2 regions of the Bacillus sp. OTU530 genome follow, and region 2 is predicted to be linked to the other one. Evidence: riboswitches for the same ligand, from Rfam matches in the RefSeq annotation. Region 2 holds a riboswitch; the other holds the start of a gene.
The links. Region 2 has a riboswitch for cyclic di-GMP ahead of AAHB12_RS17645 (DUF1450 domain-containing protein). Riboswitches for the same ligand answer to the same signal wherever they lie in the genome.
Positions count from the first base shown of each region.

Region 1: it holds a riboswitch for cyclic di-GMP, as region 2 does, so the genes downstream of both, AAHB12_RS07780 (ArsR/SmtB family transcription factor) here and AAHB12_RS17645 (DUF1450 domain-containing protein) in region 2, are expected to answer to the same signal.

Region 1 covers NZ_JASATP010000007.1:198,705-202,901, forward strand. The annotation lists cyclic di-GMP riboswitch class II at 235-318, shown strand; gene AAHB12_RS07775 (post-COAP-1 domain-containing protein) at 339-1,553, shown strand; cyclic di-GMP riboswitch class I at 1,852-1,940, shown strand; gene AAHB12_RS07780 (ArsR/SmtB family transcription factor) at 1,968-2,249, shown strand; gene AAHB12_RS07785 (Ig-like domain repeat protein) at 2,495-4,197, shown strand, end outside.
Region 2 covers NZ_JASATP010000023.1:79,059-83,255, reverse strand. The annotation lists gene AAHB12_RS17650 (HD domain-containing protein) at 1-1,194, opposite strand, end outside; gene AAHB12_RS17645 (DUF1450 domain-containing protein) at 1,463-1,687, opposite strand; cyclic di-GMP riboswitch class I at 1,932-2,020, opposite strand; gene AAHB12_RS17640 (RsfA family transcriptional regulator) at 2,320-3,030, shown strand; gene AAHB12_RS17635 (lipoate--protein ligase family protein) at 3,188-4,024, shown strand; gene pta (phosphate acetyltransferase) at 4,148-4,197, opposite strand, start outside.

The sequences.
Region 1 (4,197 bases), on a different contig from region 2:
CTTTCCCGTTGTTCTTTTTCATAGAAGATTCTCTACTTAGAAAATTAATTTTGTTATTTTACCTTTCTAACTGTTTTTTATGATTCTAACAGGTATAGAAGGTGTTAGGTAATTCACTAGATAAAGGCATAACCTTTAGTCATTTGTTCTTTGTGAGGAAAAGGCTTTTTGAGAAGGTTAATCTTGTTCTTTTGATTTTCTTAATTTTCTTATTGGGATATGCATGAGCTATAAAGAGCACGGGGGAGCGATGAAACTCTACTTGTATTTGGTCGCTTAAGTGGAGTGGAGCTAGTAGCGAAACCGACCCCCTCTAAATAAATTATGGGGGGATTTTTTTGAAAAAAGGTAGCTTATTAGCAGGTATTGGAGTTATGGCATTGAGTGTCGGTATATGGGGAAATCCTTCAATTTCCTTAGCAGCAGCCCCACCAAAAGTCTCTGGAGGATCTGTAGTTTTAATGGGATTGGAACCAGAGGACGGACATCTTGAGGGCGGGCGTCGGGCTCATGGTCCTATTAGCGCTTACGTAAACATCGTAAAAAAAATGAAAGTTACAAATGGTGGAAATGGGATCTTAGTAATCGGCGGATCCGGAAATGATAATAATGCTATTAAGGTGTTTTGGAAGGAAATAGCATCAAAAACTAATATGAAAGCGACTTTTGTATCTGGTAATAATATTTCTAGCCAATCATTTGATGGGTTTGCCATTATTGCTATCGCAAGCGATATATACAATACCCCAAATGGTGGATTAACGAATGAAGAAAATGACTTGTTAGCAGCACGTGGGGGGGATATAGCCAATTTTATAAATAAAGGCGGTGGATTATTTGGGGGAACCTCAGATTTTGATAATCCATATGGATACATGACAAGATTTGGAATCTTTACATTTAATCTTTATACCAACAAACCTATTATTAATAAGGTCTCGATAACTACTGAAGGTGCGGCATTTGATATGAAAGCTGATGAATTGAGTGTACCGGCTTGGCACGATGAATTTACGGCTTTCCCAAATTTCTTTAAGGTTTTGGTACGTAATGAAACGCCTTTACAACAATTTTCACAAAAAAATCCACTTGCAATCGGTGGAAACAGTGTTATTATATCCCCACAATTTGGATTTAAAAAGGTAACAGGAGGGGGATATGTTGAAAATGATAAGAATAAGCAATCATTTGGTTTTAACATGTTGCCGGACGAACAAGGTTTAAGAGTTCAACTTGAATATAATGATCATTTGAAAAGTAATAAGACTGATGTAGTAAAGATAAAAATAGATAATTATGCGATGAGTCTGAAACAAAAGCTTGCAGAAATTAAGGAGAATGGAAAAACTATCGGGATTGAATTTGATACAGTCGGAGAAGTGACAAGTTCTACCTCTGGCAAGCAAAACAGCACTATTCATATTAGAGTTGTTGATCGTGGGGAACCTGGTACAAAAGATGAGTTCCGATTAACTATACTTGATGGACCTAATAAAGGATATACATCACAGTCTGGTATAATTCAAGGAGGCAATATTCAGGTACACCAATAACCTGAATTAATTAGATTGCGAAGGGGAAGACAAACGGGGTTGTTGAAAAATACTCATTCAAAGTAACGAGAAGACAAATTCCTACAACATGTAGAGCTTGTCTTCTTTTTTGTTGAGAATACAATTACATTTTCAACAAAAAAGTTATTTGTTAGCGAAAGACACCTAATCTTGTTGTTCTAAAGAACGATTCTACGGTGGATGGTGTAAAGTTCTATATTAATTTCTATTTTTAGAGTTAGTTATGATAAGTTTCTAATTTTTTTATCTATAATAAAATTTGGAATTAGATTATAATTATTTCCGTAGGCAAACCTTGTGAAAACATGGGGCGCAAAGCTTTAGGGGCTAAAATAGCAAATGTTATCAAGCTAGCCAGCTGCCGTTCACGTGAAAGAGGAATTAGAGGAGTGAATGTATATGAAAATTGAAAAATTTAATGACGGAGTGGAAATCTTAAAAGTATTAGCTCATCCTGCACGAATTGCACTTGTAAAAGTTATGATTGAGAAAGGACCTGTAAATGTAACTACTCTTTACGAGGAACTTGAAGCACCACAAAGCACAGTTAGTCAACATCTATCAAAATTGAAGAGCGCCAAGGTTATTTCAGGAAAACGTAGAGGTTTAGAGGTTTACTACGAGGTGAAGGACGAGCGAGTAGAAACCATTCTCAATACAGTAGCTAGTGCTTAAGTTTCATTACAATAAAACTATTTGAAAGCGGATTGCTGCGGCAGTTCGCTTTTTCTTTTGCTTCAATTGTCAGTACTAGTGTTTAACAAAACCTTCGGCTTACAGCTATACAAAATATAAGATATAGGTAATTGGAGAGGAAAATAAGATAATCACACAAATATAAGTAAATGTTACCAATCTATATGAATATTAGAATTTAAAAGAGGAGTGTGATAAAATTTTTTAAGAGGGGGCACTTACATATGAATTTTTGGAAAATGTTTACGTTTATTGTTATTCTAGTACTAACTCTCCAATATCCGGCTCAGACACTTGCGTCAGAATTAGTAGATACGGAGCTACCGTCTTTGTCAAATGTAGAAACAGATAAGCAGAATTATCAGGCTGGCGAAACAGTAAACATCAGTATTATGGCAACGGATGATGTTTCGGGGGTTAGGGATGTAGTAGCAAGGATAAAAGGTCCTGACGGAACAGAGTTAGCTGGGGCAGGAACTTATGATACTGTTAGTGGCAAGTGGATTGTGAAGATTCCGCTTAATATATCTGTACAACCAGGCAAATGGCAGATTTTACGTGTCTCGCTTTTTGATAAGGTAGGGCATTTTGTTAGCTATGAGAATGGTGTAGATTATACAGCTGAATTTAATGTGGAAAATACTTCACCAGTAGATACAGAACTACCATCTTTGTCAAATGTAGAACCAGATAAACAGACCTATCAGGCTGGTGAGACAGTAAGCCTTAACATTACAGCAACGGATGATGTTTCAGGAGTTAGGGATGTAGTAGCAAGGATAAAAGGTCCTGACGGAACAGAGTTAGCTGGGGCAGGAACTTATAATACTGTTAGTGGCAAGTGGATTGTGAAGATTCTGCTTAATACGTCTGTACAACCAGGCAAATGGCAGATTTTACGTGTCTCGCTTTTTGATAAGGCAGGACATTTTGTTAGCTATGAGAATGGTGTAGATTATACAGCTGAATTTAATGTGGAAAATACTTCACCAGTAGATACAGAACTACCATCTTTGTCAAATGTAGAACCAGATAAACAAACCTATCAGGCTGGTGAGACAGTAAGCCTTAACATTACGGCAACGGATGATGTTTCAGGAGTTAGGGATGTAGTAGCAAGAATAAAAGGTCCTGACGGAATAGAGTTAGCTGGGTCAGGAACTTATGATACTGTTAGTGGCAAGTGGATTGTGAAGATTCCGCTTAATACATCTGTACAACCAGGCAAATGGCAGATTTTACGTGTCTCGCTTTTTGATAAGGCAGGGCATTTCGCTAGCTATGAGAACGGTATAGCGTATACCAAGGAGTTTTTTGTGGACCCTAAGCCAAAGGTCCAAGAAATAAACGTAACAACAGATAAACCAAGTCCTCAAAGTGTAGCAACACCTATTACGTTGACAGCTATCTCAAAGGGAAGTAGCAAACCTATATATAAATTTTATGTCTTTGAAGGAAATACCGGGAAAGTAGTACAAAACTACAGTGAGAAAAATACCTTTACATGGAAACCAGAACGAGCAGGAACATATAGGTTATCAGTACATGCAAAGGATATTAACTCCGAAGCGGCTTATGATACTTATTATTCTTTCTGGTACAAAGTACAGGATGGGAAAGTAACTCAGGTAAATGTAACAACAGATAAACCAAGCCCTCAAGCTGTGGCAACACCGATTACATTGACAGCTACCTCAGAGGGAAGCAGCAAACCTATATATAAATTTTATGTCTTTGAAGGAAATACGGGAAAAGTAGTACAAAACTATAGTGAGAAAAACACTTTTACATGGAAACCAGAACGAGCAGGAACATATAGGTTATCAATACATGCAAAGGACATTAACTCCGAAGCGGCTTATGATACTTACTATTCTTTCTGGTACAAAGTACAGGATGGGAAAGTAACTCAGATAAATGTAACAAC
Region 2 (4,197 bases):
TGTAATAGCTTCAACGATACTCGATTCACGTGATAATTCACGAAGCTCGCCATTTGGCATCAGCAGCATAATCGGCAAACGTTCCTCTTCTTCACCTGCCCGATAAAAGTCATACGGCAGGTCAGAGGTAGAATCTACAACGAGATAATAATCCGGGTCGATGCCAGCCTTCTTGCATAAGCTGCTTAGCTCCATCCAGTTATTTAATCCGTGATATTTTTCTGTGAAATCTACATATTTAAATAAGTTTCGGTTCACAAAGCGCCGGCAGAGATCACTTAAAATCGCATCTTCTTCCTCCTGCCATACTTGAAAATAATAGTACATAATATTTTCATCAAGCTTTAAGTAATCTTCAATCGTAACCTCATCCTCAAATAGCGAGTAGAAATGAACAGGCTGATGCCTGAATGAGTAATATTGCTTATGAAGTGCCTTCGCGCGATGCAAGATCTTTGTTAAAATAACCTCCGCACTGCGTGTGACCGGATGGAAATACACTTGCCAGTACATTTGATAACGGCTCATAATATAATGCTCCACCGCATGCATACCGCTATACTTAATTACAACCTGATCTCCGTGCGGGCGCATCACACGTAAAATACGCTCCATATCGAAGTTTCCGTAGGTGACCCCAGTAAAATAGGCATCTCGCAGTAAATAATCCATTCGGTCTGCATCAATTTGACTGGAAATCATACTAATTGCTAGCTTATTATCAGAGGTTTTCGCAATAACCTCGGCTACCTTTTTCGGGAATTCACGGTCAACCTCCCGCAGCACTTGATTAATTTCTGTATCACCAAGGATAATGCGCTGCGTGAAATGCTCATGGTCAAGATGAAATACCTTTTCAAAGGAATGTGAAAATGGCCCGTGCCCAACATCATGTAAAAGCGCGGCACATAAGCAAAGTAAGCGATCCTCAGTATTCCATGCGGGTCTGCCATCAAACACATTATCAATCATCCGACGAATGATTTCATATACGCCGAGCGAGTGATTAAATCGGCTATGCTCCGCTCCATGAAACGTAAAAAATGTTGTACCAAGCTGTTTGACGCGGCGTAATCTTTGGAACTCTGCTGTACCGATCAAATCCCAAATGACCTGATCATCCACATGAACATATTTATGTACAGGATCCTTAAACACCTTTTTTTCATTCATTTTGCCATTGGGATATACCATTTAAGATACCCCCTTTCTTTGCTACTATCATACCTGTATTATACCGAAAGGATAATGAGATGAGAAAGACCCGCCTATGCATTTATATTCAATTACATACAAATTCCAATTAAAGAAAACTCGCCGATTGGCGAGCCCTGCCCTTAGGCAAAGACAGAGGCGTAGCCCTACTTATACTGTATTCCTAAAAGTTAGCTTCCTGCTAGAACTTAACTTTACGCTCTCCTAATAGTGAAAAAAGCACTTCCTCTACCGAGAAGTGCTTTCCTTATTTTCCTAGTTTATCCTCAATTTTTTTAATTAATTCAGTTTCATTTGGTGCCGAAACAGGGCGGTTATTCACGAACGCAAATGACTTTTTGCGCCCTGGCCCACAGTATGACTGACAGCCAACCTGCACATCTGCATCCGGGTCTACTTTCTTTAAACGCGGAAGCAATGTTTTTAAATTTGTGGCCTGACAATCATCGCACACCCGAAATTCATTTGCCATCTTGCACAATCCTTTCTCGAGCTCAAACTTTTCGCATATATTAGTATGCACCGTTGCACGATTTGCTAAAAGATATTTTACCGTTCTTTTTGAAATGTTGCAAGCTATCCGTGCACGATCTTATAAGGCAAAGCTATCATTAATTGTTGTCCACATAGGAAAACAGGCAGAAATAATGCATCTGCCTGTTTTCCTATTCATATGTATTTTCAAAACGCTCTAAATGGCAGAACTATTAAAAAAGGATGGCAACCAGACGACCATAGAGGAATTTCCTCTTTAGGCTCTAAGCTTTGCGTCCCTGCTTTTCAGCCAGGTTTGCCTTTTACATATCATATAAAAATGTAGTGGGGTATTCTCTTATAGAGAATACTAAGTAAGTAAGTATGAACATATTATACATTTTTTTATAAGAAAAATACATACTCTTTTTATTTTCTCTCTATATTTTCCACTTCCAATCGACCTGAAAAGCTAATCTGAAAGAGAGATAGTATGTTTTACTAGGAACTTCAGAGCCTCTATCTCTGGAAATAATCTACCATTTTTTTAAAAGGTTTGTATAAGACGTATCATTTCCGTCCATCCTAAAGGTAGAAAACACTTTAGAAAGGGATTAAGGAGATGATTCTATGAAGATAAGACAAGATGCTTGGACAGAAGAAGATGATTTGCTTTTGGCAGAAACAGTACTGCGCCATGTCCGGGAAGGAAGCACGCAATTAAACGCCTTTGAAGAAGTAGGAGATAGACTTAATCGCACATCAGCGGCTTGTGGATTTCGTTGGAATGCCGTTGTACGCTATAACTATGAAAAAGATCTACAGGTAGCAAAAAGGCATCGCAAAGAGAAGATGCGTGCAATCGGCGGGGATCAGGCAAAGAAAAAGCTGCTGTATACACCACCAGCACCAGCTCCTGCCGTGCGTACTGTTGATATGGAAGCTGATGAAGTCATAGAAAATACAGTTCTACTAGAAGAACCTTCCTTCACCATGACGGATACTGCTGTTTTTAGTCCAAGGGAGACTTCTTCTCTTACAATGGCAGATGTAATTCATTTTCTGCAATCTTTAGGAAGCTCAGATGTAAAGGTCACTGCATTGGAGCGCGAAAATGAACGATTAAGAAAAGAAATTACTGAATACATGCATAAAAATGAAGAACTAGCAGGCAAAGTTGCCAAGCTAGAGCAAGAATCAACGACGATTCAAGAGGATTACGAAACAATGATGAAAATTATGAATCGCGCCCGTAAGCTCGCTCTTATGGATGAAGAGGAGCGACCAACAACAAGCTTCCGAATGGACCGAAACGGGAACCTTGAAAAAATTGCAGAATGATAGCCGCAGAGGAGATAGCTATATTGCTATCTTCTTTTTTGTTATAATGACTTAAGGAAAGCGGACATAGACCATTTTACCTGCGGGAGACCCCCGTTCAATAAAATCGGCAGCAGTCCATTAAGCTTTATAACCTCATCATAAAGGGGCTACAGACATGCGTGATTATCGTTCTATTTTATCTCAGCCCCAATGGCGCATCATTGACCAATCAAGTCTAGGACCGCAGTTTCAAGCACTGCAGTCTTTCGCGATGGATGATACATTATGTACAACAGTCGGCAGTGGGCTTTCCCCTGCAACGGTGCGCTCTTGGGTTCATCACAATACAATTGTACTTGGCATCCAAGATACAAGGCTCCCGTTTTTACAGGAGGGCATAAACTTTTTACAGGAGCAGGGCTGGAATGTAATTGTACGCAATTCAGGCGGTCTTGCGGTTGTGCTGGACGAAGGAGTGTTAAACATCTCCCTCATCCTGCGCGAAGCCGATAAGAGCATTGATATTAACCTTGGCTATGATGCAATGCTGGGGCTCATTCAAGAAATGCTTCATGATTATGGTGCTGTCATTGAAGCAAGAGAGATTGTTGGCTCCTATTGTCCAGGCAGCTATGATTTAAGCATTGACGGTAAAAAATTTGCCGGTATCTCACAGCGCCGGATTCGCGGCGGGATTGCTGTACAAATTTATCTGTGCGCCACGGGCAGTGGCTCAAATCGAGCTGCCCTCATTCGCGATTTTTATCAGCTTGCGCTAAAGGGAGAGCAGACAAAGTTTGTCTATCCTGTTATCGTGCCGGATGTAATGGCATCCTTATCGGAGCTGCTGAAGACAGACATCACCGTGTATCACTTAATGATGCGTCTGCTGCAAACACTTCAACACTTTACGCCGACGCTCTCACCATCACAGCTGCTTCCTGAAGAGGTCTCAATGTATGAACAAAACCTCCATCGGGTTTTAGAGAGAAACAACAAAGCTCTAGGATAAATACCCAGCGGAAGCGCAGCAGGATAGCGTATACAGAAAACTCGTCACCTGGCGGACAGAGACACGGTTGAACTTATACTTTGTTCCTAAAATGAAAAAAAGCCCAATATGGGCTTTTTTTATTTACAGTGCTTGACCTGCAGTGATTAAAGACAGCTTATATACATCCTCTT